DNA from 3 places in the Clostridium sp. FP1 genome. Region 1 is predicted to be linked to each of the others. Evidence: riboswitches for the same ligand, from Rfam matches in the RefSeq annotation. Region 1 holds a riboswitch; each other region holds the start of a gene.
What was found. Region 1 has a riboswitch for cobalamin ahead of G9F70_RS06930 (CGGC domain-containing protein). Riboswitches for the same ligand answer to the same signal wherever they lie in the genome.

Region 1 (5,217 bases):
CCAGCAAAAGCTTTGTGGAATTAGCTCTTCCATTTACATTTGCAAGGGTTAATACAAGTATTGATATTGCAAATGCTCCTAAAAAAGCACAGTTCCCTACATAATTGCTTCCAAAGAAAACACCAACACCAAGCAAAATCGCTAAGGTAGCCCCTAGGGATGCTCCTGAAGAAATTCCTAATATATATGGATCCGCTAAGGGGTTTTTCACAATTGCCTGCATAATGACTCCGGACACTGAAAGACCTATACCTACAGAAACTGCTAAAATAATTCTTGGAAACCTTATAAACCAAACAATATCATAAGCAGGCCCACTTCCTAAAATTTTCCCATCACCAATATTAAGTAGCTTGTACCCTATGATTTCATATACATCTTTTATAGAAATATGGACAGAACCCATTGTTACAGTTATTAAAATAGAAAAAATCAAGAAAATTACAAGCACAATGGAAACACCTATATAAATAGGTGTTCCATTGAGTAAAGCACTTTGTGTATTACTTTTATAAATTCTTTTCATTTTTACTTGTTTCCATATAATTCAGGATATAATCCTTTAGAAATTGTTTTTATACCATCTAAGGTTCTAATACCACTAGCATAAACTTCACCTAGCATTATAGGATGAACCCGTTTTGACTTTATTGCTGAAATGCTTGAAAGTCCAGCATTATTCATAATGCTTTTTAATGCAGCTTCTTTATCAATTTCTTTGCCGTAATAAACAGTGAAAATTACCTCAGGATTAAGCTTTATCAAATCTTCATTTCCTATCTTACCATCTTTATTTGCTACTAAATTTGCTCCAACACCTTTTGCAATATCGCCACCAATACTATCTTCTCCATAAATTCTATATACGCCGTCTTTTTCCACTTCCAAAATCACTGCTTTAACAGCTTGTTTTCCTTTAACCAAAGCCTTTGTTTTTTCAATTTCCTTTTTCATATTGTTAACTATCTCACTTGCTTTATCTTCTACATTGAAAATTTTACCCATGTTTAAAATATCATCATATTCATTTTGCAAACTATCTGGTTTAACAACACTACTATTTTGCGCCATATATGTATTTACACCTCTTTCATGCCAAAACCCTACATCCCCAAGATTTTTTTCACCAAATAGAGAATACCAGCCCAATATGAAATCAGGTTGCAATCCAATAACCTCTTCTTTTATTAGTTTTTTTTCATAATACTTTACTTTGCTAAAAGCACTTTTATATTCATCTTTAACGTCATGATCTAAGCCGGATGCTGCAATTATTTTATCCTGCAATCCTAATGCCAGTAATGTTTCTATTGAATTCTGATATACTGCAACAACCTTCTCTGGTGATTTTTTAAAAGTAATTTTAACAGGCTTTTTAGCATAATTATATGTTGTAATTGTAACAGGATAATGTGAGGACTGTTTGCTACTATTTTCTACTTTAGTTTCTGTTTTTGCTGCAGTTGCTGCATGTTTATTTCCACATCCAGTTGTTCCAAATACCATAAACCCTGCTAAAATCATACTTATTATCTTTTTCATTTGAATTTTCTCTCCTTTGTGTATCTCTTATATACTATGATATATTTATTAATATTACATCACCGCAGATGATGATTTAATGAGTACCTTCTACTACTTCTATATGATATTTCTCAAATATCTCCTTTATTTCCTTAGTTCTTTGAGTTTCGCATTTAACAATACAAACACCAAGGTGAAGTCTTTTAACCCCTTCCTTCTCTAATTTCCCAGCAATATTCATCAAATTTTCAGCAGAATTATTTGAGCAAGCATCACAGGTGAAAAAGGACATAAGCTCTAATTTTTCATTTCCATACATACTGAAATGTTTCTCTTTATTGTTTAAAGCTTTAAAACATCCCATGGTTGTACATATTCCATTTATTTTTTCACATACTCCAATAGCTATCTTCATTTTTACCTCCTATAAAGCAAATTATTTTTCGCAAAAAAATAGCCTTTTAACAATAGTTAAAAAGCTGTAAATTCAAAAAAGTATTTTTCAAACATTTACCACCCCTATCGCTCGTAGAGTTCTCAGTACATTAGAATAGGCAGGTCTTCTGGCTTAAGTATCAACATTCCTGCAGCCTTCCCAGTTTCCCAGTGGCATAATGCAAGAACTCCTCTATTACAGCGGCGGGACCGCGTGGGACTCAAACCCACTTCCCTTTTAATTAACAGATATTAAATACCTATTAAACCTATTTTTACATATTCAATTTTACAAAGTTATTCTACCATACTGTAAGTACATTAATCAAGTAATTTTTAGCATTCTATCATAAAATGACCAGTAACTGTGACTGCTAAAATCTATAAAATAACAGTGGTATCTCCATCTCATTTTTACTTGCCCCACCATGGACTCCTATAAATGAAAGTTCAAAAATATCCTTTTCATACCACCAAATATGATTGTTATCTTTAGGTAATAAAATAAGGTTTCCACATCTTTCTATCATTCGCTGGCTTGGATGTCCTAAAAACCCTTTTTCCTTCAATTCATCAAAAGTATATACGTAAACTAACCCCTTTAACTCTTTTTCTATTAGTTTCTTCACTGTAAATAAATGTTCTTCCTTAACATGAAGGAATAAATCTCTATGAAAACCTGTTGGTGAAATTAAATCATTATTTTTATTCTTCTTTAAATATATATCTATATTAGGTATTATTTTATTTAAATAGCACTTTGTACTTAAATCTGTATCTACTTGCCCATGATCTGCTGAAATCATAACTGCTGTATTTTTAAAGCACCCCTTGCCCTTTTCATAGAGTTTATCCATTTGTTTTAATAATTTCTCCACGGCTTCCACAAATTCTTTTGAAGTATTTCCTTTTTTATGAGCAATAGAATCTATTTCAGGCAAATAAACGTAATAGTACTCTTTGTCATTATTTTTTGTTAAATCCTTTGATAGCGATTCAAATAAATCCTCATATTCATGATACCCTTTCACTGTTGCATCTTTACACATTACACTGGAGTAGGTACTATCATTTTCAATTGATTTTTTATTTATCATATTCTCACCTCATTAAATGACATACTTTAAAATGTCATATCTATTTTAAATATGTTTATTATACATTACAATTTATTTGTTATTAAATTCCCAGATTCATATTTTTTAAGGCCTTTGTAGAACATAGTATAAGCTATTACTACCCATATTAATGCTACTCCTAAAACCTCTAAAAGCATAACAAGAGAAAACTCATTTATCAGCTTTGCAGGTATATAAACCACAAAGGCTACTGGTATAGCAGTATAAAGTATATACTTTACAGCATTATTAAATATGCCTTCTGGATAAATACTAAAACTTATGAAAAATTCTGTTGCAAGTTGTGCTAACCCCTCTGTATTACCTGAATAAAAACTTAAGGCATGAAAGGTCACTAGTACTGAAGATAATATTAAAGCACCTGTAATACAAAATAATAAAAACAATAAGAAACTTCTAACATGAAAACCTTTGATTATAAAAAATAAAATTACTCCATATAAGGTATCACCCCATGCGGATACTATAGTCTTAGAACATAGTATATTAATAAGAGGATCTTTAGGTTGTAGCAGATAGCTATCTAACTCACCATTTATTATCATTCTTGTAATCTGATTTACATTACCAAAGACCACAAAACAAAGACCAAAACTAGTAGACATTAAGGCCCAAAGCATCATTTCATCCTTAAAACCATATCCACCAATGGTGTTTACATTTTCAAATAATATCCACCAAAAAAATATAAATGCTGAATTATTTAGTATCATACCAAAACATTGTACAAGAAAGCTAACCCTGTATTCCATAACTGAAGATATATTAAATTTAAAATAATAACCCATTAGCTTTAAGCTCTTTTTAGCCTCCATTAACATTTAAATTCTTTGCCCCCTTCTTATATAAAGTCATAGCTAAAGTAAAAAATATTCCTAAATATAATAGTTGAATTGAAAATTGTTTATAAAAATTTGAAAGTGAAAAATCTACTGCAAGTTTTGCTGGCACATAAGTTACATAAGCAAAAGGTAGATACTTTGATACCTTTTGGAGCCAATCTGGAAAGAGTTCTATAGGCATAAGCATACCCCCTAAGGTAAATATTAGCTTTGAATAAATCCAAAAGAAAGCTGTATTGTCCTCAAACCAAAATGAGGTTAATGCTAACGTTATATAGATAAAAAAGTTAATACAGCAACCTACAATTAATGATAAGAATATAAAAGGGAGGTGCAGTACGTTAAAATTTTCCAAGGTCCCCGCATATATGAAACCTATAGAAAGTCCAATTATGCCATTAGTTAAAAGTTTTATGCCAATTTCACCTACAAAGTAGGAAAAGCAATAAATAACATAGTTATAAGGCTTGTTCAATAAGTAAGCTATGTTACCGCTCTTCACATCTTCATTTACTTGTACATGTATATCTGTTCTTGAAAGAGTAACAAGCTCCGTAACTATCAAGTACCAAATCATTGCATTTAAACTTAGCCCAGCAATTGTACTACCCTTTTGTGCATATATATTTTTCCAAAGCATTAAATATATAAACATTATGAATACAAAAAATATATTTTTACTAAGAAAATTCCAAAAATACACCAAGCTATTAGACATTGTTATTTTAGATATTTGTCCATATTTAAGAAATACCTTCATGCATGTCGTCCTCCTTATTCAGCTTATAAATATGTGATATTATTTCCTCAAGTGGTGGCTCTGATATGGTTATGTCATTCACCTTTCCGCATTTTATTAACTTAGTTAGCACCTGCTCTATATCTTGTTTTGATGTATCCACTTGAACCTTTATTGCATTTCCCTTATTTTTAATAATATTTAGTTCGCAATTGTCTAGATTCACTATTTCATTATACTTAATCTGTATTATCTTCTTGTTTAAATAGTCATGCTTAAGGCTCTTAATTGTTTCGTTTAATACCATCTCACCATGATTTATAATGATTGCCCTTTTGCATAATTGTTCTATATCACCGGAATCATGAGAGGTTAGGAATATAGTGGTTTTTTCTTCCTTGTTAAGCTGCAATATAAGTTCTCGAATCTTCTGTTTTACAACCACATCCAAGCCTATGGTAGGCTCATCTAAAAATATAATCCCAGGTTCATGTAAAATAGATGCTGCAATCTCACAACGTATTCTTTGACCTAAAGA
Region 2 (5,217 bases), 940 kb from region 1:
AGTTCCATAGATTGTAGCTTTGTAACCAGTTATTTTCTTGTTGTATGCAATTAAGTTAACATCTTCGAATAGAGGTATCATTGAAGGATTCTTCGTTGATATATCTTGAAGTTCATTATATATTTTTCCTCTTTCCTCTAAATCCATAGTTCCTTTTAATTTTTCTATAAGTTCATCCGCTCTTTGATTTTTATACCCTAAAGAGTAGGATTTATTGCTTGAACCTCCACTTCTCATATAATCATCAAATATGGTAAAGGGCTCTGCGCTAGGAAGTCCTTTAGTCTGAAGTGTCATATTATAATTTCCAATCTTTTGAGCTTCTTTGAAAGCGGCTCCATCAAGTATAGTTATATTAGAATTTAATCCCACTTCGCTTAAAACGGATTGAAGGTACTCTGCTACAGCTTTGTATGGGTAACGGTCAACACCATAAGATGGGATTATAAATTCTAATTTCATCTTTTGCCCATTTAGCTCTTTTTTAATAATTTCTTTTGCCTTTTTAGCATCATAAACTGGTTTTATTTCTTTAGCAAATGGTGATGTTTGATTTAGAATGTTTATTGTTGGAGTACCATGTCCACCATAGAACTCCTTAACTATAGTTTGTCTATCGATTAATAAGCTTAAAGCCTCTTTTATTTTGACATTATTAAATGGTGCTTTAAGTCCATTCACAGATATAAATTGAGTGATTGTTGATGGTGATGTAGAATTCTGAAAATTTTTATCCTTTACTAGTTCTGTAGCAAGTTCTGGAGTAATAGCTCCTAAATCCATAACGCCCATGATTTCTTCAGATTTTAATGCACTGTAACGAGTTTGAGCATCTGGTATTACCTTTATTTTAATATTTTTAACCTTGGCCTTTTCTCCATAGTAGTTTTCATTTCTCTCAAGTAAAGTAAATTGATCTTTTTTACGATCAACTATTTTAAATGGTCCTGTACCTTGTGCAAAAGTGGTAAAGTCTCCTGTGGTTACATCAAAACACTTTGGACTATACATTGCACTTCCAAATCTAGCCATGTTATATATTAATGTTGATATAGGCTTGCTAAAAATAAGTTTAACTTCGTAGTCTGATACCTTATGAAAGCTTTCTAAGTTAGGATATGTTTTATTTACATCGAAAGAATAAAATGGAGAACCCTTAGTTTTCATATTTGTGTATCTTTCAAAGTTCTTTATAACTGCATCTGCATTTAAATCTATTCCATCCTGGAATTTCACCCCTTTTTTTATTTTGAAGGTCCATTCTTTATAATCCTTTGAATTTGACCATTCTTCTGCTAGTTGTGGAATTGGAACTCCATTTTCTCCTAATCCTACTAGTGGCTCCCAAACATACAATATAGAGCTTGCATAATAGGCATCAGTTTCTCCTGGTGCTAAATCTCTAGCAGCTCCCAGTACAATTTCTTTCTCCTCATTTAATTTACCTGTAGCTCCATCACCAGCTTTCTTTCCACTAGTGCATGCTGTTAGCAGACTTGCAAATACAATAATAGCCATTGCAATTATCATCAATCTACTTTTCATTAGTTTTTTCATCTTTCTAGTCCCCTTATTTTAGATTTAGAGCAATAAAAAAAAGCTCTAGCAAATTGCTAAAGCTACCCATATTTCGCTTATCGTTTTTAAAAAGCTACAAAATCAGTTGCTCCCCCTGATTTTACAATGCCAATATTTAAGATGGGTATCTGACTTACATTTCTTCCTCATTCTACCCTTCCCTGATAAGATACAGTGGTTATGCAGAACTTGTCCATGATTACAGTGATGGGTTCGTGACGGAATTTAACCGTGCTTCCCTCAATCCTAAATACGTTTATTTATCTTTACCGTATTTATAATATAATGTAAATTAGGATTTGTCAATATTATCAATATATTTTTACAAAACACCTCTAACCCTTTATTAAAGTTTAGAGAATTTTCTTTTAGTTTTCTTTATTGTATTTCTTTCTTTTTCTAACTAATATATAGGGGTTAATCCCTAAAGCTTTTGCTGTCATTCTTATATTTCCATACCTGCTGATACCATAATCATTCCTATTTTTATAAGCACAAATTCCTTTATCTTTGTTTTCATAATATACATCCTTGTAATTATCATTATTTCATCAATTACATTGCCTATCCTATGTAGAATAGTTGTATTCTTCTCCTGCGAAAAAATTAGCCCCTTAGCATTTCTGCTAAAGGGCTTGACAATAATACTAACCATATTTGTATTTTATATCTGTAGTAAAGTTTTTAATACCATCCGCTGTTAAAGTTACATTTACTAGTTCCACCTGTAGCAGCCTTAACTGAAGTGTCAAATACTTTTATACCGTCATCAACATTTACCACTATTGTTTTCCAAGCTTCATATGATCCTTTTTTTATGCCAACTTCATAATTTTTCCAGGTTGTTGAATTAACTGTGTTTACATGTACAATTACCACGTAAGTTCCTGCTTCTTTAAATGTGTATGATGGAGTTTCGGTATACTCTTTAGCTCCACTTGACCATACTCCTGTTGTTGGATTAAATATAAATAATCTATAAAGGTATGGCCCTTTAATCCCACCTATATTTTCTATTCCGTTTAATTTAACTGTTAAACCCTTAGTTTCAACTTTAGCGTCGCCATTTGCATATACTCTGTTAGCATTATCTCTAGTTACACAGTTTAAACTTGCTATATAGAAAGTATCGTAGCCTTTCTCGTTAACACTTGCTACTCCTGCCCTTTTTACCCAAATTGAAAGTTTATATTTTCCTAATTTAAATGCGCTTGTTTCTGGCAAAACATATGGAGTTTTAGCATCTACTGCTTCCCCATATCCACTTGTTAATTCGCTCCATTCTTTACCATCAAAAATGAATGCTTTGTATTGTACTAGCCCATCATACTTTGAAGTTATTGTAAATTTTTCAGTATCTCCTACTACTAGTGGTGAATGGTCTACTCCAAGATAATTTATTTTTGGAATTAAAACTGTAGCTTTTGCTGTACCATTTCCTAAAATTCCAGCCATTACAAATATTGCTACCATAAATATGCTTAGTGTTTTTTTAATTTGTTTCATGTGCTTTGTACTCCTCTCATTTTTTGTTTGATTTTTAATATTTCTTTTAACTATCTCTAATCAAATATTAACCGTGGTTTAAAGTTCTTCATGTTTTATATAACATTTATTTTGATAATATAACGTACCTTATTTAGTTGAATTCATCATAAATTACCTAAAATAATGATTACTTAGCACAAACCTTTTTATCCTTGATGGATTTAAATCTATGTATCTATAAGTCCATATTTTATTTTAATTCGTTCCAGCTTTTCTATCATAGATTGCGAAATTACATACAGAAAAAAAACTGTAGCAATAGCATGAACCATATCAAACCAAAAACCTGATATATAAGTTGCAATCAGTGCTTTTAATGAAAAATGTGATGTAAACATTAAAAGTGAACCAATATTTATAATTCCTCCATATATAAAGAATGTACTAATTCCTCCAAACACACATAAAGATAGCTTTGTTTTTTTTAGAATTCCCATTTTAAATAATATACCTGCTACAAATCCAATTATTCCAAAACAAAACATTTGCCATGGTGTCCAAGGACCTTGACCAAAGAAAAAGTTAGATACAAACCCTGAAACTGCCCCTACAAGAAATCCTGATTCTGCTCCAAAACACACCCCTGTTATAATTACAATAGCCACAACAGGTTTAAATTGAGGCAACATGAAAAATGCTGTACGCCCTGCAACAGCAATTGCTGACAGTACAGCAATAATAATAATCTCGCGGGTCTGGGGTTTTCGGTTTTCAAATGACATAAAAAATACAATTATTGTGTACATTATAATTAAGAGGCTAATGAAATGATATTTTCTATCATTCAGAAAAAAAACACCAAATAAAATCGTAGCAGGTACCATAATTAATATAAGAAATCCGGACAACAGCTTACGATGGCTTAACCTACTTTCCTTTAAATGTTTTTCTGACATAGGCTAATCACATCCTCTACTGTTACTGCCTCAGGGCAAATATGTCGAGCCATGCGATTTGCTGCAGTAGTATAAAAACTATTTCCTGCGAAAAATTTTTTTGTAGTATTTATTGTTATTATATTTCCATCAAAAAACAATCCGCAGGTATCTGCATACTCTGCACAGAATTCGATATCATGGGAAACCATAACAATTGTAGTTCCTTTTTTTGTAATTGTTCTAAGAATCTTTGCCAACTCCTGTTTAAAACAGTCATCAATGCCCTTTGTTGGTTCATCTAAAAGTAATATTTTTGGTTCCAGTAGCAATACCTTGGCAAGGGCTGCCTTCTGCTGTTCACCTCCACTTAAATCATATGGATGCATCTGTAGTAATTCATTAAGTTCCATCATATCTGCGATTGCTCTCACCTTTACATTTTTTTCCTCTTTAGTTGATTTTATGTCCGATAACATTTCATATAAATCCATTTCCACCGTCTTCTTTACAAACAAAGTTTGGGGATTTTGTGGGAGTACCCCTATATTGTTTATATATCTATCCTTAATGCATATTTTTTCAATATTTTTTCCATTAATAATAACTTTCCCTCTATAATGTTTGTTCAGTCCACTTATTATTGATAAAGCAGTTGTCTTTCCCGTTCCATTCCCACCAACAATACAAAAAAACTCTCCTTCTTTAACCTCTAATGACAACCCCTTTATAATATCAGGCATGTTTTTACTATATTTAAACCATACATCTTTAAGCTTTATGACTAAATTATCCGATCCCGACTTATCTTTCTTATTAACACAAAGATTTTCAACAGTCTTGTTATCAAAATATGTATCAAGCCACTTACGTCCATCTTTTACAGTAACAGGACATATCAAATCATTTTTAACTCGAGAATAAATTCTCATAGGCGAAGTCATTGCAAAAATCATAGTATTATCCATTTCACCTATTTGCTTACCCACATTTTGAGGATTATCATCTGCAATAATACATCCTTTTTCCATTACCACAACACGATCTGACATAGGAATCACTTCCTCTAAGCGATGTTCTGTCATTATGATAGTTGTCCCAAGTTCACTGTTGATTTTTTTTAAGGTTTTAAGAAATTCTAAAGCTGCTATGGGATCCAACTGAGATGTTGGCTCATCGACAATTAATACCTCTGGCTGCATAGTCATAATGGATG
Region 3 (5,217 bases), 920 kb from region 1:
ACGCAGAAGAAAGACTTGAATGGTTAAGTAGCGATGAAGAAACAATAAAACTGTACAAAGCAAGAGAAGAATCCCTTATTGAAAAGATGAGTTTACTAGATGAAGCAGAAGAAAGAGGACTTAAAAAAGGAATTGAACAAGGGATTGAACAAGGAAAAATAGATATGGCAAAAGAAATGATTTTAGATGGAGAAAATATAGAAAAAATCAAGAAATACTCTAAACTTAATGAAAAAGATATTGAAAAATTGAGAAGAGAACTAATGTTACAATAAACAAAAAGGTATGATATAAATTTAGAGATAGTAGGGTCACAACATCTAACAAAATACTGCCGTTCGCCTTGGCTGGACGGTGTTTTTTATATGGTTGTCAGTTAAAATATTGCTTATAATCTAATTATAGGTTAATACGTAAACCGCCAAGGCGCATGATAGAGCCTAAGTGCAGTCGCACTAAGGCTCCATCACGTCGGCAGTACGAAACGTTAGTGCGCCAAGCAAAGCTTGGCATCTACTTGCAAGGTGAAAGTCCTTGTTGAGAAAGGTCTAACGCAACACTCATATCGAGTGTTGCGTTGAAGCTGGTAACGGCAGGATAAAGCGTACGCAGAGAACTATAAATAGGCTACAGGGAGAACTGTATCTCCTGAAATATATCCAGCCTCATAAACGTAGAATGCAGATGACGATGCGGTTAACGTCACGGAAGTCAGTACAGAAGAATCGTAAATGGTGAGATTCTCGAGGGTCTGCGGGGTCAAAGAACGTGGCATGTATATAGTCTTTTCGAATCAAGTATAGCTTTTATATCTTCCATAAGACTAGGTAAGTAATCTTCTATTTTTGTGCGTCCTCTCATATTGAAAGCATCTTCACATCTTATCCCTGTTTGTAATTCAATTTTACTCTTTGTTAGTGTGTCTCTACTAACATTAAATTCTTTAGCAATAAAAGTGTCGCCACCATAACCGTGTTCCTCGGACATACTTGCTAATATAATCCGTTTAAGAAAAATAATGATTCAATTATTTTTAAAATGAATCCTGAAAAAGGTTGGCAGTCAATGCCTGGAAAGCTATGGATGAAAACTTACTTTTAGCATTGCAAAAAAAGAAAAAATATTCTATACTATTGTTACAACTTAATAAAAAATTATTTAAGGTGCCTTTTAAAGGTTTAATAGGGAAAGTGGTCTAAATCCACTGCAGCCCCCGCTACTGTACACGGAGACAAATCCATACCACTGGCTAATGCTGGGAAGGTTGGAGGAGGGTGACCCGCAAGCCAGGAGACCTGCCTAGATGATATACAGCTTTATCCTACGGAGGGACGGAATGGCAATTATATATGCTTTTTTGCATTGTATTGCTTTCACATGGGATGTGAAGGCATTTTATTTTATATAAAGTCTTTTACTCGACCTTAAGAGGAAATTGCCGTAGTACCACGATTAGATATTTTTAAACAAGGAGAGATGAATATAATGGGAAAATTAAAAAATGGATATGTGCAAATTTATACAGGAAATGGTAAAGGGAAAACAACCGCAGCTGTAGGACTAGCTGTGAGAGCTGCTGGAAACGGATACAATGTATTTATGGTACAGTTTTTAAAAGGAAGTAAAACTGGGGAAATTGAAAGTTCCAAAAAATTGGCTCCTTTTTTTAATATATTTAGGTTTGAGAAAAAAAGAGGATTTTTTTGGACATTAAATGCTGAGGAAAAAATTGAATTAAAAGAAGAAGTTCAAAAAGGATATGAATTTTGCAAACAAGCATTAAAAGAAGAAAAATGCGATATACTTATTATGGATGAGGTAATGGGAGCATTGAACAATGGACTAATAAGTGAAGAACAAATACTAGAATTAATAGATAATAAACCTTACAATATAGAGTTAATTTTAACAGGAAGAAACGTACCTAAAGCTATAATAGATAAAGCAAATCTGGTAACTGAGATGAAGGACATAAAGCATTATTTTAATGAGGGAGTGCCATCTAGAGAGGGTATAGAATTTTAGATATTGCAATAAAGGTAAATATAGGCTATAATAACAGTAATAACTTAATAAATAGTCATCTAAGGTACCTTTTAAAGGATTAATAGGGAAAGTGGTCGAAATCCACTGCAGCCCCCGCTACTGTACACGGAGACAAATCCATACCACTGGCAAGCCCTGGGAAGGTTGGAGGAGAGTGACCCGTAAGCCAGGAGACCTGCCTAGATGATATGCAGCTTTATCCTACGGAGGGAAGGGATTGCAATTATATGTGTTTTTTTGCATTATATTGCTTTCGCATGGGATGTGAAGACATTTTATTTTTATAAAATATTTTGCTCGACCTTTTGTAGGTTGGGTATTTTTTTTTGGAATATAGTGTTTTAAAAGGTTGTTAATATACATAATAGAAAAAGAACAAGATGCTATGTTTGGAGGGGCAAAATATGTTACATCTTTACAACTAAATTCATTGACTTATTGTATAGTAAGAGCATTTGCAAAGAACTAAAAACTAAATAATAGAATATAGGTTTAATTAAAATTAATTAAAAGGGAATTGGGTTAAAATCCTGAACTATCTCGTAGCTGTAATAGATGAATTTAGGTATATTATGCCACTTGGAAACGGGGAAGGCGTACTTAAATAATGATTCTTTAGTCAGAAGACCTGCTTATATTTCTGCACCATAAACTCTACGAGTGATAGAGAGGGCACTGTAATGAAAATTTGTTTATTTATTTTATATGAATAAGCATATTTTTCAAGCGTTTCCTTTTAACACTTTAGTTAAAAGGAATTTTGTTTTTTAAACCCAATTGTCGGTTCCATTGTTCACAATGTTTCCTCCATTTTTGTGGTTCTAAATTATTCAAGAATGCTAACATGAGATAAAAATTCAAAGGAGGTGTGACATGGGAAAAATTATTATTATTTTATGTGCCATATTTCTGATAGTTGTGGTTTTCTTCAAATGGAAACATGGAGATGGGCACACCAATGGTGATGGGAAACATCATCACCATAAAAGCGGACATAAACATGGCGAAGGGTTTTCAATTGATTTTTATGCTTACACTTCTAAAATCAGACACTGGAATGCTACTTTTAAAGTATCTCTTTCTGCTGCTATACTGATTCTTTGTATTGCATTGGAAAACCCTTATGTATCTGTTGTTGTCATTATTGCAATGGCCTATTTGACCATTGTAAAAGGAGAGCTTCCAGTAAATGAATATTTGTCAATACTGGCGATTCCAATCGTCTTTATTCTCCTTGGTACTTTTACAATTGCCATTGATTTTTCAAAGCAGCCTATGGGACAGTATAACCTGAATCTTGGTTTCTGCTATGTGTTTACCTCTCAGGCAAAGATTAAGGAAGTGGTCTTTTTGATTCTGAAGGTTTTTGCAGCTATAAGTGCCCTACAGATGATGACACTGTCAACTCCATCTTCTGAGATTATCTATGTACTCCGAGCTGCACATGTGCCAAAGCTTATTGTAGAGCTGATGAACCTGATTTATCGTTACATTTTCATTTTAATGGATGTCTATTCCAAAATGAAAAACTCTGCAGAAGCCCGACAGGGCTACTGTGATTTTAAAACTTCCTGTTATACATTTGGAAGCATTGCAAGCAATATGCTAGTTATTTCCCTTAAAAAGGCAAACACTTATTATGATGCCATGGAGGCCAGATGCTATGATGGAGATCTTATTTTTTTGGAGGAAGATAAAAAGGTAGAGACAATACAGATTGCCTATGCAGTAGCATTCATAATTTTTTTGATTCTAATCTGGGGCTTTACAAGATAGAAAGGGGATACTATGGAAAAACCAATATTAAATGTAGAAGATTTATACTACGTCTACGGAAATGGAAAGTCTGCATTGGACGGCGTAAGCGTTGATATCTATGAAGGTGATAAAATCGCTGTCATTGGGTCCAATGGATCCGGAAAATCCACATTTTTCTTGAACATAAACGGTGTATTTACACCAGAACATGGGAAAATCATTTATCGGGGTACTGTCGTCAATAAAAAGAATTTAAAAGAGCTTCGAAAAAAAATTGGAATCGTATTTCAGGATGCGGACAATCAAATAATTGCATCTACAGTTAGGGCAGAAGTTGGATTCGGACCGATGAATCTAAAGCTTCCCAAAGAGGAAGTACTAAAGCGGGTTGATGAAGCACTGGCATATATGAACATCTCAGATTTTAAAGATCGTCCGCCACACTATTTGAGTGGGGGTGAAAAGAAGCGTGTCACCATTGCGGGTATCATTGCTATGAAATCGGAAATTATTATCTTTGATGAACCTACTGCATCACTGGACCCTTTAAATGCAATGATGTTAGAAGAAGTTTTGGACAAGCTTGGTTTGGAGGGTAAGACAATGCTGATTTCCACCCATGATGTAGATTTTGCATATAGATGGGCTAAGCGAGTCCTTGTATTCTGCCAGGGGAAAATTATTGCAGATGGAACACCGCTAGAAATTTTCCAAAACACTGAAATTTTAAAACAGGCAAATCTAAAACAGCCAACTATGATGGAGGTTTATGAATTGCTTGTAGAAAAACATCTGCTGGAAGATACTAAAGCCTATCCGAGAAATACACAAGAGTTCAAGAAAATACTTGAAAAATAGTTAGTTTTTCTAGGCTTTTTAGCTTAGATTAATATAAATTAAAAACAATAAAGGAGGAAAAAAAATGAATCAAAAAGAAAGAAGAATAGTCTCTATTGCAATTGCTTTTGCATTAATTTTCGGAGTAAATACCGTAGCAAACGCAATGCACATTATGGAAGGATATCTTCCACTAAAATTTTGTATAATATGGGGTGTTATATGTGTCCCATTCTTAGTAGCAGGCTACTTATCAATTAAGAAAACATTGTCAGATAATCGTAAATCCATCACTATTCTTGCTATGGCAGGAGCATTCGTTTTTGTGCTATCATCTTTAAAAATTCCGTCAGTAACAGGAAGTTGCTCACATATGACTGGTACTGGACTTGGTGCAATCTTATTCGGACCAATGGCAGTGAGTATTCTTGGAATCATTGTACTGATTTTTCAGGCAACCCTGCTTGCTCATGGGGGACTGACAACGCTTGGTGCTAATACGTTTTCCATGGCTATTGCAGGGCCGCTTATTTCTTATGCAATCTATAAATTATGTCAGAAGTTGAAAGTCAATAA

Region 2: linked by a shared signal. The riboswitch ahead of G9F70_RS11390 (ABC transporter substrate-binding protein) and the one ahead of G9F70_RS06930 (CGGC domain-containing protein) in region 1 are both predicted to bind cobalamin.
Region 3: linked by a shared signal. The riboswitch ahead of cbiQ (cobalt ECF transporter T component CbiQ) and the one ahead of G9F70_RS06930 (CGGC domain-containing protein) in region 1 are both predicted to bind cobalamin.

Annotation. Positions count from the first base shown of each region.
Region 1 is NZ_JAAMNJ020000001.1:1,425,732-1,430,948, reverse strand. It holds gene G9F70_RS06940 (FecCD family ABC transporter permease) at 1-526, opposite strand, end outside; gene G9F70_RS06935 (ABC transporter substrate-binding protein) at 529-1,542, opposite strand; gene G9F70_RS06930 (CGGC domain-containing protein) at 1,619-1,939, opposite strand; cobalamin riboswitch at 2,060-2,238, opposite strand; gene G9F70_RS06925 (alkaline phosphatase family protein) at 2,334-3,056, opposite strand; gene G9F70_RS06920 (ABC transporter permease) at 3,122-3,919, opposite strand; gene G9F70_RS06915 (ABC transporter permease) at 3,903-4,700, opposite strand; gene G9F70_RS06910 (ATP-binding cassette domain-containing protein) at 4,684-5,217, opposite strand, start outside.
Region 2 is NZ_JAAMNJ020000001.1:2,369,886-2,375,102, reverse strand. It holds gene G9F70_RS11390 (ABC transporter substrate-binding protein) at 1-1,557, opposite strand, end outside; cobalamin riboswitch at 1,680-1,861, opposite strand; gene G9F70_RS11385 (hypothetical protein) at 2,024-2,233, opposite strand; gene G9F70_RS11380 (hypothetical protein) at 2,263-3,084, opposite strand; gene G9F70_RS11375 (ECF transporter S component) at 3,294-4,022, opposite strand; gene G9F70_RS11370 (ABC transporter ATP-binding protein) at 4,004-5,217, opposite strand, start outside.
Region 3 is NZ_JAAMNJ020000001.1:2,350,019-2,355,235, forward strand. It holds gene G9F70_RS11290 (Rpn family recombination-promoting nuclease/putative transposase) at 1-275, shown strand, start outside; gene G9F70_RS11295 (hypothetical protein) at 760-987, opposite strand; cobalamin riboswitch at 1,145-1,318, shown strand; gene G9F70_RS11300 (cob(I)yrinic acid a,c-diamide adenosyltransferase) at 1,486-2,025, shown strand; cobalamin riboswitch at 2,071-2,244, shown strand; cobalamin riboswitch at 2,518-2,697, shown strand; gene cbiQ (cobalt ECF transporter T component CbiQ) at 2,920-3,822, shown strand; gene G9F70_RS11310 (energy-coupling factor ABC transporter ATP-binding protein) at 3,835-4,662, shown strand; gene G9F70_RS11315 (energy-coupling factor ABC transporter permease) at 4,727-5,217, shown strand, end outside.